DNA from 2 places in the Yersinia sp. KBS0713 genome. Region 2 is predicted to be linked to the other one. Evidence: predicted binding sites of a transcription regulator. Region 2 holds the regulator's gene; the other holds the start of a gene.

Region 1 (10,497 bases), 1.3 Mb from region 2:
GAACGTCTGGTCAACTCAAAAACTACCGAACCTGAGTTAGGGGCTTCTCTGGCCTCGACTGTGGCATAACATGGGCAAATGTCCATTTCCCTATTGAGTAATTTGAAAAGGGTTTCTTTCGCTGAAAAAAGAATGGTTGCGGCATAAACCTGTTGTTCGGGCGGAAGGCACCTCAGCCATTTTTGCTCTGCTTCTGTCGCCACTTTACTGAGCACAGCCTGTAATGAAACCGGTACTAAAGGCGGTTCCATATCCACACCAAAAAGTAAGTCGTCTGGTCCCTCCAGAAGTAATACATTTTCACGAGAGTGAGACAGCGCTCCATTTCTGCCTTTAGGAAATGCTGGAGCTCCGGACGCTGACTTCCCTAAAGGGATATTCTGACAAAATGCCAGCATCATAAGGCTGCGGCCAGCCCAGAATTCAGCCTGACGCTTCTTTGTCGCTGTTCCCAACTTCGCGTCGTGTAATGCTTTTCGTATTAAGGCGTTTTGGGTTGGAAAAAACGTAGTCTCGTAGCGTGCGTGCCACAGTCTTATCGTTGGTGAAAGCGTGGTCTGACTGATGTTTATCAGTATCGACTCTTCAGGTTCCTGAATTGGCCGCCACTGTTGTTGCTGTATGACGTCAGGACCGTTTTGCATGTGAAATTACATACTCCGAGTGAGAGGCTGTTGGGGAAGTTTTAACTTTGCAGCATGAAGCTGGAACAGGATTTTTGCCAGAACTAAAACTTCCAGCTAAGAACAGTGTAGTGGTTCAATAGCAGCAGTACCACGAAATACGTATAAAAATAACGCTCCTCTCGCTGAAATGAAAAGGCGCTCCATTTAATGATATTTTACCGTTAAATCTGTCGCATCTGGGTTGCGACAGAGAACATATCACCTGACCGTAAATTACATCGGGTGAAACAATCTTAAGCTGACATCGGGTAAATTCAGCGCATAACGACCTGATAACATACGACCAGCTAACATAGAAAAGTATTAAAAATAGGCTTAACGTAGGATATTTTCCGTTTTCCAGGGCGACCCCAAAGTTAGCAGGGTTATCAATGAGTGGCGGTGGGGGTGATGTCACCAAAAGCACCATAAAAAACGCCCGCGAAAGGCGGGCGTGAGCGGTGATAACGTTAAGCTAGATTGAATGAACGCTTAATCGTCTTCGCCATTTTCGTCATCGCGCAGAGGCACGATTAGCATATCGACATGCACGGTGTTGATCAGCTGACGCGCTGAAGACATCAACTTACTCCAGAAGTCCTGATGATGGCCACATAGCACCAAGTCCATATCATATTTCTTAATGGCATCAACCAGTACTTGGCCCAAGTCGCCGCTACCACTCAGGGTTTGCTCAATCGGGTAGCCCGCATTCTGCGAAAGTTCAGTTAGTGCATTGTGAGTCTCTTCAGAGATGCGCTTTTGCATATCGCCAAGATTAACGTCGATCAGGCCGGTATAGAGATCTGAGTAGTTAACATCGACATGGATCAGGGAAACTTTGGCATTGTACGGTTTGGCCATAGAGACCGCTTTTTCCACCAACACCTTGCTTTCCGGAGATAGGTCAACCGCAATCAGAATGTGTTTGTAAGCCATAAGTAAACTCCTTCCATAATGTTAATTAATGGGTAAGCAAACATTCAACCTGTTGAACGGGTGCTAACGCGATATCGACATAGTAGCATTATGACCCCTAACTGAAGTGTTTCACGGATCACAACACACTGTTTTGACGATGATCACTAAAGTAACCCTATATCGTTTTACATCTATTTGTGCCGAGGTGTAACTCAATTCTGCCGTTTATAGCCTCGGGACATTATCCGGTCACTCGAATTTAGAGCAGATCATTATCTAAAGTATAGCGCTGATAAAGCACCCCAATGAACGGAATTTCATATTTGTGATGCAAATATAATTGAGTGAAAGCAGTGGTCAAGTTTATCTAATTCAGTTAAGCAAGATTAATGTCTGAGCGATTTTTGTATGAATTCAGCGCGTTTACCAGCAAGTAAGATTCGACTTAAGTTAAGGCTAATCGATACTTAATAACGGCCAAAACGGCATAATTTAGAGATTATCAGGCTATTTTCCATTTCATTTCCTACACTCATAAAGGGAGTCCTACACGTTCGGATGTTGTGTCGAGCAAATAACAGGTCGAACCACCATGAGAAAGCGAACGATAGGGGGTGGCTTTTTAAGCCCTGGGGGTGTTTGTATCGGCTAGAGTGAGCGATGGCGCAAAGGTTCAGGTCACTGATCCAATGTGTGAAATATCGCTGGGAGGATGATTATGATCAGTACCGTCGCGCTTTTTTGGGCTTTGTGTGTGGTATGTGTGATTAATATGGCACGTTATTATTCATCATTACGTGCTCTGTTGGTGGTATTACGTGGCTGCGACCCGTTGCTGTATCAATATGTTGATGGCGGTGGATTTTTTACCTCCCACGGTCAGCCGAGCAAACAGATTAGATTAGTGGGTTACATTTTTACTCAACGCTATCTTGACCATCATGATCCCGAGTTTATCCGCCGCTGTGAGCGGTTACGTGGGCAATTTATACTGACTAGTGCATTGTGTGGTTTGGTCGTGGTGAGTTTGATGGGGTTAATCTTGTGGTATTAGCATCAATGATGGGCAGAGTAGTATTTAAAAAGGCGACCTGTTAAGGCCGCCTTTTTGTTTATTATCACCGTTCAGTACACTGTACCGTTCGATATTATCATCGTGTTGCATGCAGACACACGGTGATAGTAAAAGGTTTCGCTGGGTTAAATAAACTTCAATGCGACCCAGTACAGCCCACCGGAAAGAAGAATAGAGATTGGTAGGGTTAATACCCATGCCAACATAATGTTCTTAACCGTCTTACTCTGCACCCCACCGCCATCAACCAACATGGTCCCGGCAACCGCTGAAGAGAGCACTTGAGTTGTCGATACTGGCATACCGGTATAACTTGCAATCCCGATGGAAACCGCCGCAGTCATCTGGGCAGAAACCCCTTGCGCATAGGTCATGCCTTTCTTACCAATTTTTTCACCAATTGTTACAGCAACACGTTTCCAGCCAATCATAGTCCCCAAAGAGAGGGCCAGAGCGACGGCAACGATAATCCAGGTTGGTGCGTACTCCACAGTTTCCAACAAATCAGTACGTAGATTGTTGAGGAAACGGCGGTCTTCAGCACTGGTTTCTGGCAGCTTGGCAACAGTCCCGGCGGTTTCTGCAACACACATCAGCAAGCGACGCATATGGCTGCGTTGATCAACCGTCAGGTCGTCGTAGCTTTGCAGATTAGCCAGCAGCACCTGTGCATGATCAATGGCTATCATGGCGCGTGAGCTATCACAGTGGAACTGTGCGGGTGTATTCGGCAAGGTTTCTGGTGTCGGCACCAGTGGTTTCAGCGCCACGGCATGAGGCAATGCCTCAACATGTTGCTGATAATATTGTTGCAGATGAGTCACTGCATCGCGGGTGCGGGCAATATCATAACCGGTCGCATTCATATTCACGACAAAGCCAGCCGGAGCCACACCGATTAATACCAGCATGATCAAGCCAATCCCTTTCTGACCATCGTTAGCGCCATGAGAGAAACTCACGCCGATAGCCGATATGATCAGCGCAGTACGGGTCCAGAATGGCGGTTTACGTTTACCGTCTTTCTTTTCACGTTCAGCGGGTGTCAGATGAATACGTTGCTGCTTCTTGGTTCCGTTCCAGTAACGACGTAGCAGGAACACCATCAAGCCGGCAATAACCAGACCCACAATTGGGGATAAGATTAATGACAGGAAGATTTGAATCATCTTAGGAACGTTCAGCGCATCGACAATGGATGTACTGGTCATTAATGCATTGGTTAAACCAATACCGATGATTGCACCAATCAGCGTATGAGAACTGGAGGCTGGGATACCGAAGTACCAGGTGCCCAAATTCCAGATAATCGCCGCCAGTAGCATGGAGAAGACCATAGCCAACCCATGTGCCGAACTGACGTTTAACAGCAGATCAGTAGGCAATAAGTGAACAATGGCGTAAGCCACGCTCAAACCGCCCAGCATCACGCCGAGGAAGTTAAACACCCCTGCCATCACAACAGCAACTTGTGAACGCATGGCGCGGGTATAGATTACGGTCGCAACCGCATTGGCTGTATCATGAAAACCATTAATGGCTTCGTAAAACAGCACGAACATCAAAGCAAGAACTAACATTAGGCCGGTATGGAAATCCAGGCCAGCGAAAAGATGTAGCATAAGCGTTACGCCAGTTTGTGGACATGAACGCGGCGCATTATCAGTGACAATGGGGGGTGGGGAAAAGGAAAATATGACCTTTTTTTGACATGACCGCAGACGAACTGCACTTTTTGAACAACATATGCATGTTATATCAGCAGGTTACTTAATTTTACCGTATGAGACATTTTCTTACTATAGCGATCTTTCGGTGAGCGACTTACAATCCCCCGCCGCTAATTTGTCGGTTGAATGCCCTAAATAAGATAATAAGTAGGCAATATGGGCAATTTTGCAGCAATGATGTTTTTATTCAGTGAGGCCCAGTGTGGAACAGTTTGATGTGGTAGTGATAGGTGCAGGTGCTGCGGGGCTATTTTGTGCCGCTCAGGCCGGACAAGCAGGGTGTCGGGTGCTATTGGTCGATAACGGCAAAAAAGCGGGGCGCAAAATATTGATGTCCGGTGGTGGCCGCTGTAATTTCACCAACATGTATGCCGAACCTGCCGCCTACCTGTCACAGAATCCTCATTTCTGTAAGTCTGCCTTGGCGCGCTATACCCAATGGGATTTTATCGATCTGATGAATCGTCATGGTATCGCCTGGCACGAGAAGACACTGGGACAACTTTTTTGCGATGATTCCGCGCAGCAGGTGGTGGAGCTTTTGCTGAAAGAGTGTGAATTGGGGCAGGTAGTGATCCGGTTGCGCAGTGATGTGCTGTCAGTTGAAAAAAGTGAAACTGGCTTTTTGCTCCAGATTAATGATGAAAAAGTGAGCGCTCACTCACTTGTTGTCGCTTCTGGTGGGCTATCAATGCCCGGTCTTGGCGCTTCCCCATTCGGCTATAAGCTGGCAGAGCAGTTTGGTTTGAAAGTGTTGCCCACCCGCGCGGCATTGGTGCCTTTTACCTTGCATAAACCCTTGCTGGAACACCTGCAAACACTATCCGGTGTTTCAGTTCCGGCCGTCGTCACGGCAGAAAATGGGGTTAGCTTCCGCGAGAGCATTTTATTTACCCATCGTGGACTTTCTGGCCCGGCCATTTTGCAACTATCAAGCTATTGGCAGCCTGGGGAGTATGTGAGTATTAACTTACTTCCTGACACTGATCTGGAGGCTTTCCTGAACAACGAGCGGCAAGCACACCCCAATCAGACCCTGAAAAATACCTTGGCTCAACTATTACCCAAGCGCTTGGTGGAGTGCCTGCAGACGTTGGAACAACTGCCGGATGTCACCCTGAAACAGTTAAATGCACCGCAGCAGGCTGCGCTGGTAACCCATCTTCAGCAATGGCGGGTACAACCTAATGGAACGGAAGGCTACCGAACCGCTGAGGTCACCATTGGCGGCGTAGACACTCAGGAGCTATCTTCTAAGACGATGGAGGCTCATAAAGTGCCAGGATTATACTTTATTGGTGAAGTGGTCGACGTCACGGGCTGGTTAGGGGGATACAACTTCCAATGGGCCTGGAGTTCAGCTTGGGCTTGTGCGCAGGCAGTGGCTGCTGTGAAGTAAAAATAGAGTTTATTTATATCTGTACAGTAAGATGAGCGCCAGTTGGTGTTCGGGTGAGTTGGTAGCAACTTCTTATTGGCTTGCAAAAAATATAGGCGATGCTAACAGGGATCGTCTCTTTACTTATATTCTTTTGAAACAACCAATTATTTTTAGCGAGCTTTTAGATATTACTACGATTTATAAGTGGCATTAATGTAATAGGGTTATGATAGTGTCTTATATTTTAGTACAGATAAATACAGGGATATTGAAAGTCGTAAATACATATCCATCCCCTTGCTGATAAATCCGGATCCGAAATCCTCGATCCTTAAACAGATAAAAGTCAGGAACAAATGAAACTAACATTCTAGCCTGATCGTCGCTCAACGCTGAATGGGTAGATAACATGACTATCTCATTACCATTATGAGTGTAATTAAATGATAATTGCTGCGATATTCTCTGGGGCCTCTCTCCTGGCTTACTGAGTTCACCGACTACAGCGACTTCGCCCTCATTACCATTAAAAGTGTATTTAACTTGTACATTGAAGTTTACCTCATTATAGATGAAGTTGATTCTCCCTCGACAAGAAAAGTGATCTGAGTGATAGTCATAGACCATCTTAGCAATATAAGGAGAAAAGGCGAGTGCTGTTAAAAAGACAAAAAACATGAGCGTTTTTTTACCGTTCATTTTTATTCTCTATAATATACAACTTAGTTAAGCAGGACGCAGTATTGTTCGCGCTTTTATCACAAATATGGATGACTGCGCGTGTTCTGAATATATTGATCGCAATATAGGCTAACTGCTCTGGTTGACAGTGGATTTTTTTGTTTTGGATGAAATCTAGATACTCACTACGTGGCCACAAAATAGATGTACTGCTAGCATAAATCTGACACTGGTTCACTTCGCCTATGTGCTGATAGTCGGAAAAAAAGTCTGTATTCTTGCTGGTGTCTTCATGGAAATTTAATAGCAGAAGAGTGAACACACCCAATAGAGTGAATGTGAAAAAAAGCTTCACATATAAATTTTTTTGACTGGAAAATAGTGGCTTGGATGGCGGCAATATTTCTACATCAACCGTATCGGGAGCAAGTTTATCCGTCGATGCTTTTTTGACATTGTCCTGCGCCGACTCAGCAGCAGATCCGGAGTTGCTTTCATCGGGGTAGCTCACTGTACCGGTAAATCGAATTCCTTCCTTTGGCACCGTTTTAATGATGTTTTCTTCAATGCCCGAATTTTTCAATGCCTTACGTAATAAGTGTATATTTTGAAAATAGGTGTTGGCATTAGCAAACTGCCCTTTACTTTCCCAAACTTCATAAACAAAGTCACTTTGACTGATGACAGTTCCTTGGCGTTGCAGTAGCAATAATAAGCATCGGCTAACAGGCACGTTCAAGGAAATGGCAGATCCTTGTTCTCCTATTGGCTGCAAACGATGCTCATCAGACAAAAAGCAAACCTTTCCATTAATAATAAATTTAGTATGCATTTCTAATGCCCTGATTAAAAACAAACCACTCTTCTGTACATAAGCACTGCCTAATTCTAGTGTGATTCAATATTTAATGATAAATATAAATTTAGTAAAAATGAATGTTAATCCAATAAAAACAAGTGTTTAACTAGATTCAGTCAACTGCTTTACTCTATGTTTCTCAACAACCAACTCATCTCTTGCTGACTGGCTCTTTCTACCCAAAATTGACTGTACAGAAACCTTAATAAACTTAAATAAAAAAAGTTAATTACGATAATACGGGATTGTCCCATAGTATTCATCTCACCCAACACAACGGACATAAGCACTGTTGTATGACGGCCAGGAGATAGGATAAATGCTACCGCTGAATAACATGTGTCATATAAATGAAGCTGTTTGTTATATCGAGTCATCTATGGATTTTTAGCCTCATGGTGTGCTGCTCCTATCATGTTGTTAACAAAATCCACTAGGTGTTAACTCTGTGAATATACATTAAAATAACTTTTTATGCTAGCAACGAGAGTGGAGAGGTTTTAAGATGAAAAAACCAATAATTAACATATAACTGAATAAATTAACTGCAATATGCAGAATGATAATAAAAAAACACTAAAACTAACAAACTGGCAATAAAATACTTTGCCATGTGTATGTGATTGCTTTGAGATGAGGATAACCTATATGATCATCATCAATAACCAATCGGTAGAAAAATTGAAAGATATACGCATTTGAATAGGGCTGTATGATTTATGGAAAACGGACTTTTTGGTTTTATTATTGATGATGATATTCAGTTTGATATTTCCAATAAAAGATTAACACGAATCTCAGCAGTGTTCCCTGAGCGCTCAATGATTGTGGGTGCCGTTGCTCTCAATGATGTAATGGTAAGATTTTTGAAATGCCTTTTAACGCGAGTCGCGAAGGGCGAACATACGGTTTCAAAGGAAATTTTCCTAAAGGAAGTTTGGGAAGACTATAATCTCGTTGCATCTAGCCAGCAATTATGGAAGACGATACGGGAATTAAAATTTAAGCTTACCTCTATTGGGTTGAGCCAGGATTTCATTATTAATGTTGGAAAGGTTGGTTACGCATTAAATATCCATACCATTACACCGCTATTTTATCGCTAATCTTGTCGTACCTATGATGCTTTCAGTTGCTTAAGAGATCTTTAATTATAACTTTGTATTTTTCAGATATAAACAAACAGAGGTTACTGGTGGGTTTATATCGAAGTGTATTATAAGTGCAAGCTGATTATGCTTGCATAATATAATGGAAGATCAAAAACAAAACAGATTACTGTCTTGTTTAGAGATAATTTTATCTTATTTTACTAACCCGCCTATATAGGAGGCATTAACATGACAGTACATAATAAATCGCTAACACAAAAGTTATTACCATTCAGTTTATTAGCATTGTTTCCGCTGGCAACTTCATCGTGGGCTGCCGAAGTTGCAGGTGGAACCATTAATTTTAATGGTTCTGTCGTGACTACCGCCTGCGCGGTGAGCAGCGATAGCGCCAATATTAACGTGGATATGGGGCAGGTGAGAGCTGCTACGTTGAGTGCTGCTGCTAGCGAAGCGCCAACGATGAAGAAATTCTCTATTGTTTTGGAAGATTGTGACTCCTCAGTATCTCAGGATGTTGCGGTAACCTTTAGTGGCACCCCAGATAATGATGATCCTGACAGCCTGGCGGTAGGTTCAAATGGCGGAACTGGCACTGCACAAAACGTCGCTGTTCGTCTTTATAGCGAGGAGGGTTCGGTCGTTAAATTGGGTGAAGCCTCTGGCGCTGTAAACTTACGCGATGGCATTAATACATTAAACTTTGGTGCGAAATATTATTCACCTAAAGGTGGTGCTACTGCCGGTGATGCCAGCACTGTAGCTACTTACACTCTGACTTACTCCTAATAGATAGGTCTGGCAGGGATGGCCAGACCTTAAACTTTATTCCAACATCCAGGTGTTTATTATGCGTATTCTGACTACATTTATCTTGTTGATCACTTCTCTGTGCACATCTGTAGTATATGCAGGCGGAGTCGGGTTAGGTGTAACTCGAATGGTTTATTCAGGATCAACTTCACAATCTTTATTAGACGTCAGAAATACTGATAAAGAATTATCATTTCTTATTCAATCTTGGGTTGAAAATGCTGAAGGGCAGCGCTCTAGTGATTTTGTTATCACACCGCCTCTATTTGTTCTTAAGCCAGAAATGGAAAATGCAGTTAAGGTGATGTTTAATGGACAGCCACCAGCTCAAGACCGTGAGACACTTTATTGGATAACCGTCAAGGCGATCCCTCAATCTGATAAGAAAAGTAGTTCTAATACCCTACAGTTTGCCTCTGCGAGTCGTATAAAGTTGTTTTACCGACCAGATGCACTGACAACGAAAACCAATAATGAAGAGTGGAAAAACCTGCGTGGTGAATTTCATAACGGTAAAATAAAAATAATTAATCCGACGCCTTTTTATATTACGACTATTAACATGAAAGTGGACGGAAAAAATGTTAAGCCAATAATGATTCCACCCAAAAATGCAGTGACACTTGAAGAATCATTTAGCAATGCTCGTCAGATTAGTTACCAAACAATCAACGACTATGGTGCCTGGACGCCGGAGAGTTCTCTGGTTTTAACAGTTAGTTAAGTTATTTTTACTATAAAACAATACAACATAAATAAGATTATGTAGGTGAGGATGAAAATAAATCGCGTTCTGCCATCCCTGTGTCTATTTGGAAGTATAGTTCACGCACAGAATGATATTCATTTTAATCCCGCATTTCTTAATGGCGAAAGTGATAGCGTTGCAGATCTATCTTGGGTTAATGATGGGCGTGAGTTACCTGTCGGTGAGTATAATGTCAGTATATACGTAAACGAAGATTACCTATTTACCGGGAATGTGAAGTTTAGCATTAACAATAAGAAAGGTAATTCTTTGCTTGAGCCTTGTTTAACTCTGGACCAGATGAAATCAATGCTCATTGATGTCACTCAAGCTCAGGTGGATTTATCTCTATCCGATGAACAGTGTTATTTCCTAGGTGACTATTTCCCAGACACTGAGTTCTCTTTTGACCAAAATAAGTTGTCGCTTTATTTTAATCTTCCGCAGCGATATATGTTGAATGTACCACGTGGTTATATCAACCCAAAGAGTTGGGAGTATGGTATTTCTTC
Region 2 (10,497 bases):
GTGCGAGCCTACGTTCAAATACATCGGCGACACTCAACTCATTGAGTGTCTCTTTCTCTTGCCGCTCAATGCTGTTGTTACGCTGCTCTTTACTGCGACGTAATAGCACGACCTCAACGGGTAGATCTGCGGTCAGGGCCTGAATCCGCCGTTGAATATCAGTGAGATAGTCTTTGGTGGCAACTTCGATATCCAGCCAGACCGGTAAGCCCTGATGATCAACAAATTTAGCCAACTGCTGCTCTATTTGCTGCAAATCCCCTTTAATGAGCTGCATCGGCTGAAATTGCGGTATGAATAGCGGGGTCACTGATGCCAGGGTCTGTTGGGCAAACTCCACCAGATAGACACTTTTCTCTTTGCTCAATTCATCAAAACTCAGGGCAATGGGGGAGCCGCTGTAACGGATATGCTCGGTTTTAGCCACTTGCTGAGCCCGGTGAATATGGCCCAACGCAATGTAATCTGCTGGTGGAAATGCTTGAGCGGGGAACGCATCCAGTGTGCCGATGTAGATATCACGAACCGAGTCTGAGGTGGTGACACCCATGGTGGTGAGATGCCCGGTGGCAATAATAGGTAGCGGCAAACCCAGTTCGGTGCGCAGTTCAATGGCCCGCTGATATAACGCCTGATAGTGGGCAGCAATGGCTTCTTGCAGTGCCAGCTGTTTTTGCTCGCCAGATTCGCCGGCTTGACTGCTCACCAAGTCCCGTGGTCGTAAGAAGGGAATTGCACAGAGTAAGGCCGCAGGTTGTTGCTGATGGTTTTTCAGCGTAATAATTTGTTGTTCGAGATTGCGACTGGCACAAGAGATCACCGTGGTATTCAAATAGGAAAGCAAGTCACGTGATTCATTCAGTGTCGAGACTGAATCGTGATTCCCCCCTAGAACAACCAACTGGCAGCCCGTGGGCTGTAGCTCCACCACGAAGCGGTTATAGAGCTCGCGGGCATAACTAGGTGGGGAGCCGGTATCAAAGATATCACCAGCGACAATCAGCGCATCTACCTGATTTTCTTCAATCTGCCTAATGAGCCAGTGCAGAAATGCCTGGTGTTCGGCAGCCCGGCTTTTGGTGAAGAAGTGTTGGCCTAAATGCCAATCAGAGGTATGGATAATGCGCATAAATCTCCCGCACGGCAGGTTATCAGTCAAAGAGAGTGGCGCTGATTATAAACGCTGACCGCAGGATGTCGCGGCTAAAACAGTCGCTTGAAGTAAATCTCCGAGACGTCTCGCAAACTTGGCTGCTGCATTTTGCAATTACTGTAAAATTTATCACTATGCTTATTGCGGGTAGAAGCGCGATGTTTTTCATAAAAATGTCACAAAACTGACGCATAATGGCTCCCGAAATCAAATAGTGACCACTAACTTACTGGCAGGGTTGATGATGGCAAGACGCATACTGGTGGTGGAAGATGAAGCGCCAATCCGTGAGATGGTGTGCTTTGTGTTGGAACAGAATGGTTACCAACCATTAGAAGCCGAAGATTATGACAGCGCAGTCACTCGTTTGTCGGAGCCTTTCCCTGATTTAGTGCTGCTGGACTGGATGCTGCCGGGTGGCTCGGGTATCCAATTTATTAAACATATGAAGCGCGAAGCATTGACCAGAGATATTCCGGTGATGATGTTGACAGCCCGTGGCGAAGAAGAAGATAGAGTCCGCGGTTTGGAAGTGGGTGCTGATGACTATATTACCAAGCCTTTTTCGCCGAAAGAGCTGGTGGCGCGCATCAAGGCGGTTATGCGGCGGATATCGCCAATGGCGGTGGAGGAAGTGATTGAAATGCAAGGGCTAAGCCTTGACCCCTCCTCACATCGGGTGATGGCTAACGAGCAAGCTCTGGATATGGGGCCGACCGAGTTTAAACTACTGCACTTCTTTATGACCCATCCTGAGCGTGTTTACAGTCGTGAGCAGTTGCTTAATTATGTCTGGGGCACTAACGTTTATGTAGAAGATCGGACGGTTGACGTGCATATTCGTCGACTACGCAAGGCGCTTGAAGTTGATGGTCATGACCGCATGGTACAAACTGTCCGGGGAACTGGATACCGTTTCTCAACGCGCTACTGAGTTTTCAGTGCCGGAGAATTCGTTGTGTTAGAACGTTTATCGTGGAAAACGCTGGCTTTAGAGCTGGCCCTTTTTTGTTTGCCGGCATTACTGCTGGGTGCTTTTATCGGGTATCTCCCTTGGTTATTGCTGATATCCGTGCTCGCGGCGCTAGTCTGGAACTTCTATAACCAACTTAAGTTATCTCACTGGCTGTGGTTAGACCGCAGCATGACCCCGCCTGCTGGCCGTTGGAGCTGGGAGCCGCTATTTTACGGCTTATACCAGATGCAACTGAGAAATCGTCGGCGTCGGCGCGAGTTGGCACTACTCATCAAGCGCTTTCGTAGTGGTGCCGAATCACTGCCGGATGCGGTGGTTATCACCACCATTGATGGCAATATCTTCTGGTGTAACGGCCTGGCTCAGCAACTGCTTGGGTTTCGTTGGCCGGAGGATAATGGTCAGCATATTCTTAACTTATTGCGCTATCCAGAGTTCAGCCAATATCTGCAACAGCAACTCTTTTCCCGCCCACTGACCCTGCAATTGAATAATGGCTATTACGTTGAGTTTCGCGTGATGCCTTATTCAGAAGGGCAATTACTGATGGTCGCCCGTGATGTGACCCAAATGCGTCAGTTGGAAGGGGCGAGGCGTAACTTCTTTGCGAATGTCAGCCATGAACTGCGCACCCCCCTGACAGTATTGCAGGGCTATTTGGAAATGATGCATGACCAGGAGTTAGCCGGGCCATTGCGGGACAAAGCACTCGGGACGATGCAGGAGCAGACCAAGCGCATGGATGGGCTGGTTAAACAGCTATTGACGCTATCACGTATTGAAGCTGCACCTAATGTGGATATGAATGAGCGAGTGGATATTCCGTTGATGCTAAAAGTATTGCAGCATGAGGTACAGGCATTGAGTAATGGCCGTCACGAGATCACTTTTCGGGTGAATGAGCAGTTAAAGGTGTTTGGCAACGAAGATCAACTGCGCAGTGCTGTCTCGAATCTGGTCTATAACGCGGTTAATCACACCCCTGAGGGCACCAAAATTGAGGTGTGTTGGCAGCAAACGCCACAAGGCGCACACTTTCAGGTCAGCGACAATGGGCCGGGAATTGGCCCGGAACATGTGCCACGGCTGACCGAGCGTTTCTATCGGGTGGATAAAGCGCGCTCACGGCAAACGGGCGGTAGTGGGCTGGGGCTGGCGATTGTGAAGCATGCATTGAGCCACCACGATGCACGTTTAGAGGTGATGAGTGAAATTGGTCTGGGCACGCGATTTATATTTACCTTGCCGAACCGGTTGATTGTTCCCGCAGTTTTAGCCGAAAATGCAGTCAAATCCTAACACTGCATGGATACTAAGCTGATGAGATGGGGGAAATGGGCGCTGTTCACTGCCATGCTAGGGGTTAGCTGTGGTGTTCTTGCGCAACAGGTGGAGCTATCACCGATGACGGCCGGGCACTCATCACTGCCCGTTTCAACAGCTGATACCTTGTCAGGTAATCTTTCCAGTGTCGGTTCTGATACCTTAGCCAACTTGATCTCCTTGTGGGCTGATGATTTCAATCAGCACTATCCCGGTGTTAATTTGCAGATACAGGCCGCAGGATCGTCCACTGCGCCTGCCGCGTTGGCAGCTGGGGCCGCTCAGCTCGGTCCTATGAGTCGGCCAATGAAAGCTGGTGAAGTTAGCGCATTTATCCAGCGTTATGGCTATCCGCCGCTGGCGGTCCCAGTGGCCGTCGATGCATTGGTGGTTTTTGTTCATCAGGACAACCCACTGAATAAACTGACTTTATCTCAGCTTGATGCCATTTTCTCGCAAAATCGCCGCTGCGGAGCACCTCGCCCGATTCAGCGCTTTGGTGAATTGGGGTTAACAGGTGACTGGGCGAATCGCGCTTTGCAGCGGTATAGCCGAAATTCAGCCTCAGGAACCTATGGCTACTTTAAGCATCGAGTGCTGTGTGATGGTGACTTTATGAATAATGTCAATGAGTTGCCTGGTTCAGCCTCCGTGGTGCAAGCAGTGGCGGGGTCATTAAATGGCATTGGCTATGCCAGTATTGGTTTTCGTAACAGTGGCGTTAAGCCATTGGCTCTGGCGACTACTGGGCAGGATTTTGTCTTGCCGACACCTGAAAATGTTAAAGATGGTCGCTATCCCTTGTCGCGCTATCTCTATATTTATATCAATAAGGCACCGGGCCAGCCGTTGGAACCGCTGACTGCGGCACTCCTTGAACGAGTTTTATCGCCAGAAGGGCAAAAACAAGCTACCCATGATGGCTATCTGCCTCTACCTCCTGATGTATTGACTCATACCCGAAAAGCATTGGGCTTTGCTGGCTAGTCTGCTTTCAATATCACTTTTCGCCCATACCATCGGGCGCTGTTTCCTGCGAATAAAACTCTCGGGTAACCGGTGATATTTTCAACCGATGAGTAGAGGGAGCAGGGTAAGAGTGACCATAAATTGTTAACTATTGGATATAAATGATACAAATCTTGTGGTGCATATTTCTCTAAATCTGGCACGATTAACTGGTTTGGTGAAATTATCTGGATGATGACTCTGCTTTTATGATCCTCACTTGCCTTTCCCCGCTATAAACTGTCTACTTACCGCCGTTGTTAGCCTATTCCACCTGCAAATAACTTCAAAAATACTGCATACTGACGAAATAGATTGCTTATTAACCGCCGGAGTTTGCGTTTATCAGAGCTTTGTATTGTTTCGATCACGTAGGGAAGGCCACAGCTTAGGACTTTTTCTTTTGATCATTTTAACTAGGCAACGCACATCACTATGAGTCATCGTTTATCGTCTAAAGATATTATGGCATTAGGTTTTATGACCTTTGCTCTATTCGTCGGGGCCGGCAATATCATCTTCCCGCCGATGGTAGGTTTACAATCGGGTGAACATGTTTGGATGGCAGCACTCGGCTTTCTGATTACCGCGGTTGGGTTACCGGTAATTACAGTTATCGCGCTGGCGCGTGTCGGTGGTGGTATTGATGCTCTGAGTACCCCGATTGGCCGCGGTGCCGGTCTGGTACTGGCAACTGTTTGCTATCTGGCGGTCGGCCCACTGTTTGCTACCCCCCGTACTGCAACCGTCTCGTTCGAAGTGGGTATTGCCCCTTTGACTGGAGATGGCCCATTGCCACTGTTTATCTATAGCGTGGTTTATTTCGCGCTAGTTATCGGAATTTCGCTATATCCGGGCCGCTTACTGGATACGGTCGGGCATATTCTAGCGCCACTGAAGATTTTAGCGCTGGCTATTCTAGGTATTGCTGCACTGATTTGGCCCGCAGGCCCATTGATTCCCGCCACGGATGCCTATCAGCAAGTTCCGTTCTCCTCCGGTTTTGTTAATGGCTATTTGACCATGGATACCTTGGGGGCCTTGGTCTTTGGTATCGTTATCGTCAATGCAGCCCGTTCACGTGGTGTGGTTTCCTCACAGCTGCTGACGCGCTATACCATCTGGGCTGGATTGATTGCCGGTGTCGGTTTGACGTTGGTCTACCTGAGCTTGTTTAAGCTGGGTTCTAGCAGTGGCGCTTTGGTGCCGGATGCCCAAAATGGAGCGGTGGTGTTACATGCTTATGTGCAGCACACCTTTGGTGGGTTGGGAAGCGTATTCCTGGCTGCATTGATATTCATCGCCTGTATGGTTACAGCCGTGGGCCTGACCTGCGCCTGTGCTGAATTCTTTGCTCAATACTTGCCGTTATCTTACCGGGCACTGGTGTTTATTCTCGGTATCTTCTCGATGATGGTGTCGAATCTGGGGTTGAGCCATCTGATTCAGATCTCTATTCCGGTTCTGACGGCAATTTATCCGCCATGTATCGTGCTGGTACTGATGAGCTTCACTCTACGCTGGTGGCATCACGCCTCACGCATCGTCGCTCCGGTCATGTTGGTCAGCTTACTGTTCGGTATCCTTGATGCGGTGAAAGCTTCCACCTTTGCGCACTTCTTGCCCGAATGGACGCAGCATCTGCCGCTGGCGGCACAGGGTCTGGCATGGTTATCACCTTCGCTGCTGGTATTCGTTGTCGTAGGGTTGTACGATCGCCTCTGCTGTCGTCAGGAAGTTGCTGCCAAGCAATAACTGCACAGCGATAGAATTTTTTTAGCCACGGCTCACCCCCGTGGCTTTTTGCTGAAAAAAGACGGGACTTTATTCATGGAATTACCAGTCAAAAATAAGCTAAAACGCGGCCTAACGACACGCCATATCCGCTTTATGGCATTGGGGTCAGCAATAGGTACAGGCTTATTCTATGGTTCGGCTGATGCAATAAGAATGGCGGGGCCAAGCGTATTATTGGCATACCTGATTGGTGGCGTGGTGGCATTTATCATCATGCGCGCCTTGGGCGAAATGTCAGTGAATAACCCGCAGGCCAGCTCGTTCTCGCGCTATGCACAAGATTATCTGGGGCCGATGGCCGGCTATATCACCGGCTGGACCTACTGTTTTGAGATTCTGATTGTGGCGATTGCCGATGTGACCGCTTTTGGTATCTATATGGGGGTCTGGTTCCCGCAGGTAGATCACTGGGTATGGGTGCTAAGTGTGGTTCTGATCATTGGCGCGGTCAATATGATGAGCGTTAAGGTCTTTGGCGAGCTGGAGTTTTGGTTTTCATTCTTCAAAGTTGCCACCATTATTATCATGATCTTGGCCGGTATCGGTATCATCATTTGGGGTATTGGCAATGGTGGGCAGCCAACCGGTATCCATAATTTATGGACCAACGGCGGCTTCTTTAGTAATGGTTTTGTTGGCATGATCCTATCATTGCAGCTGGTGATGTTTGCTTACGGTGGTATTGAGATTATTGGTATTACTGCAGGTGAAGCTGAGAACCCGAAAAGCTCCATTCCGAAAGCTATTAACTCCGTGCCGTGGCGTATTCTGGTGTTCTATGTCGGTACGCTGTTTGTCATTATGTCAATTTACCCGTGGAATCAAGTTGGCACCAATGGCAGCCCGTTTGTACTGACCTTCCAGCATATGGGGATTACTGTTGCTGCGGGTATTTTGAACTTTGTGGTTATCACCGCCTCGTTATCTGCTATTAACAGTGATGTGTTTGGTGTTGGGCGCATGTTGAACGGGATGGCAGAGCAGGGCCATGCACCCAAAGCTTTTGCGGCGATCTCTAAACGCGGTGTGCCGTGGGTTACGGTGTTGGTGATGATGGGGGCCATGCTGACGGCGGTTTACCTCAATTACATCATGCCGGAAAATGTGTTCCTGGTGATCGCTTCACTCGCGACCTTTGCGACAGTTTGGGTGTGGATTATGATCCTGTTCTCTCAGATTGGTTTCCGCCGCTCGCTGAGCAAAGAGCAAATTAAGGCACTGGATTTCCCACTACGTGGTGGCACCTTTACATCAGTTCTGGCTATCATTTTCCTGGTGTTTATCATCGGCCTGATTGGTTGGTTCCCAACGACTCGAGTCTCACTGTATGTCGGGCTAGTGTGGATAGCGCTGTTGCTGGTGGGGTATTACTTCAAGGTCAACCATCAGAAAAAACAGATAGAGCCGGCGAAACAAGCGGAATAATGCTGAGTTGAACTGCATATCAAACAGGGAGATTTTATCTCCCTGAGGTTGCTGACAAAGTACCTGCGACGGAGAGAACAGGCAGATCGTAAAGACGCCGTAAATACTTCCCTGTAGGCTCGAGCCGCGCCATCCCTGGCGCGGACGCTTTACTCTTCTGTCTGTCCTCGCCGTTCAAGCTCGAGTCATTGGGGTTTGTCAACGGTCTGAGGGAGATTTTATCTCCCGCTTTTTTTTGCTCAATGTAATAGTGTTAAGCCTGCAATTTCATCACTCTGTAACTCAATAAGTCTCTCCGCCCCCGACCTCATCCCCGATATTTATGCGGATAGATGAGGGTAAGCCCTCCATAACGTGGCATTGTTTATACCGGTTACATTTAACAGGTGAATGTGTCTATTACAGGTGAATGTGTCGCGGCGTTAATGTCTGCACCAGATAGCCTTAACAGCAATCGTTTTGGTTAAAGCAGGAGAATTTTATGCTGAGTGGTTGGCATCTACCGGTCCCGCCGTTTGTTCGTCAGCGGGGCGACGCATTACACATCACGCTATGGCTGCAAGGTGAAAACCTGCCCACACAGGTTTTCTTACGCTGCGAACCAGATAATGAAGAGTGGTTGCTCACGATGAAGGGGCAGCAACGTGATGGTTTCTGGTGTTATCGCGCGACCTTACCACTAGATGTTGGCCAGCCTACCCGGCGCTACTGTTTCAAACTGCTGTGGCGTGACGACCAACAGTGGTTCGGCCCGTTAGGATTTTCAGTGGTTCCCCCGGCGCAATTGGCGCAGTTTGCCATTGATCTGCCTGATAGCGGCCCTGATTGGGTGGCTGACCAAGTTTTCTATCAAATATTCCCCGATCGTTTTGCCAGTAGTCAGGGTGAGCATGGCGTGCAGGATGGCAGTTATACCCACCATGCTGCGGGTCATCCCGTCTCCCGCCGTGAGTGGCAGCAGCCGCTGGATGATGTGAATGCCGCCTCGACATTCTATGGTGGCGATCTGGCGGGTATCACCCAAAAACTCCCTTATTTGCAACAGCTTGGTGTAACTGCGCTGTATCTAAACCCGATTTTTACTGCACCCAGTGTGCATAAATACGATACGCAAGATTATTATCAGGTTGATCCCTACCTCGGCGGAGAGCCTGCTTTTCTGCAACTGCGCGCGGCAACCCGAGAGGCGGGAATAAAATTGGTGCTCGATGGGGTGTTTAACCACACCGGTGACTCCCATCATTGGTTTGATCGCCATCAGCAAGGTACAAACGGCGCTTGCCATCATCCGGATTCGCCCTATCGTGGCTGGTTTAATTTCTTCCCCGACGGGCGGGCGCTGGACTGGAAAGGCAATGCCAGTTTGCCGAAACTAAACTTCGCGAATGACGGCGTGGTGAATCAAATTTATCGCGGTGATGATAGTGTGGTGCGTTATTGGTTACGGCCCCCTTACAGCATTGATGGCTGGCGGTTAGATGTGGTGCATATGCTCGGGGAGGAGGGTGGAGCCTGCGGGAATTTACCGCATTTGGCTGGTATCTATCAGGCCGCGAAAGAGGAGAACCCGCAAGCCTATATTCTGGGCGAACACTTTGGCGACGCGCGCAATTGGTTACATGCTGGCGTGGAAGATGCGGCAATGAATTACATGGGATTTGCCTTGCCGGTACGCGGCTTCCTGGCGGGTATTGATGTGGCTTATCATCCGATAAAACTTAAAGCCGAGGATTGTGCCTACTGGATGGATGAGTATCGTGCCGGATTGCCTCATAGCCATCAGTTGCGCTTATTTAATCAGTTGGATAGCCATGATACCGCTCGTTTTATCACGCTGCTCAATGGTGATAAGGCCCGAATGCAAATGGCGCTGGTGTGGCTGTTTAGCTGGATTGGCGTACCTTGCTTATTTTATGGTGATGAGATCGGTTTAGATGGCGGCAATGACCCATTCTGCCGTAAACCCTTCCCATGGGATGAGTCCCGGTGGGACGGTGAACTGCTGAAACTCTGTCAACGAATGGCGGCCCTCCGCCACAAAAGTAGAGCGCTGCGCCGCGGTGGTTGTCAGGTGATTCACGCCAGTGATGATTCTCTGGTATTTATCCGCAGCGACCAGCGCGAGCGTGTGATGGTGGCAATTCAACGTAATCACGACATAAATATAATGTTGCCCACCTCACCGTTGCTGAATGTGGCTGAGTGGCAGCGTCTGGAAGGGTTATCCGAACTGGATGTTACTGAGGCTGGCGTCAATCTGCAATTGTTAGGTGAAAGTGTCACTTTGTGGCGAGGTCAGTCCTAGTTGAGCGCTATAGTGAGTGCTAACTTAGTATTTAGTGCGCAGTAGAAGATATTCCAGCGGCTAAATGCCGCTTTTTCTTTGGGTGAGATACTATGTATAAGACGGGTGTAAACAGTTGGTCGGTAAACTCACCAAAGGGAAAATGATATGGGCACAACTAAAAGACAGGCATTGATTATTGGTGCATCGCGGGGCTTAGGGCTGGGGTTAGTTGATGAGCTTAATCGCCGTGGCTGGTCAGTGACGGCGACGACACGCGGCGCGGCGAAAGATACCGGTGCGCATGCCGCCCATTGGTTAACATTAGATATTAATCAGCCAGAAAGTATTAAGCAGTTCCTGCAACAGGTACAGGGCCAGAAGTTTGATCTGATATTTGTTAATGCGGGCATTTCGGGGCCAGAGCATCAATCAGCTGTGGATGCAAAACCCGAAGAGATTCTCGAGCTGTTCCAAACCAATGCTATTTCCCCCATCCGCATTGCTCAGCATCTGCTGGCGCAACGCAAT

Evidence for each region. The regulator PhoB, encoded in region 2, activates phosphate uptake and scavenging genes when phosphate is short. The targets are predictions, from matches to a motif close to CTGTCATAAAACTGNCNNAT.
Region 1: pitA (inorganic phosphate transporter PitA) is a predicted target of PhoB. The motif match lies at 4,355-4,374, and genes of this name have one in related genera.

Annotation. Positions count from the first base shown of each region.
Region 1 is NZ_CP042173.1:123,196-133,692, forward strand. It holds gene FFE93_RS00520 (4'-phosphopantetheinyl transferase) at 1-644, opposite strand, end outside; gene uspA (universal stress protein UspA) at 1,158-1,604, opposite strand; gene uspB (universal stress protein UspB) at 2,305-2,640, shown strand; gene pitA (inorganic phosphate transporter PitA) at 2,787-4,283, opposite strand; gene FFE93_RS00540 (NAD(P)/FAD-dependent oxidoreductase) at 4,594-5,790, shown strand; gene FFE93_RS00545 (hypothetical protein) at 6,010-6,471, opposite strand; gene FFE93_RS00550 (transcriptional regulator) at 6,461-7,285, opposite strand; gene FFE93_RS00555 (transcriptional regulator) at 8,032-8,418, shown strand; gene FFE93_RS00560 (fimbrial protein) at 8,653-9,213, shown strand; gene FFE93_RS00565 (molecular chaperone) at 9,275-9,961, shown strand; gene FFE93_RS00570 (fimbria/pilus outer membrane usher protein) at 10,013-10,497, shown strand, end outside.
Region 2 is NZ_CP042173.1:3,392,800-3,403,296, reverse strand. It holds gene sbcD (exonuclease subunit SbcD) at 1-1,129, opposite strand, end outside; gene phoB (phosphate response regulator transcription factor PhoB) at 1,398-2,087, shown strand; gene phoR (phosphate regulon sensor histidine kinase PhoR) at 2,112-3,428, shown strand; gene FFE93_RS16315 (PstS family phosphate ABC transporter substrate-binding protein) at 3,450-4,439, shown strand; gene brnQ (branched-chain amino acid transport system II carrier protein) at 4,896-6,215, shown strand; gene proY (proline-specific permease ProY) at 6,291-7,682, shown strand; gene malZ (maltodextrin glucosidase) at 8,164-9,987, shown strand; gene FFE93_RS16295 (SDR family oxidoreductase) at 10,135-10,497, shown strand, end outside.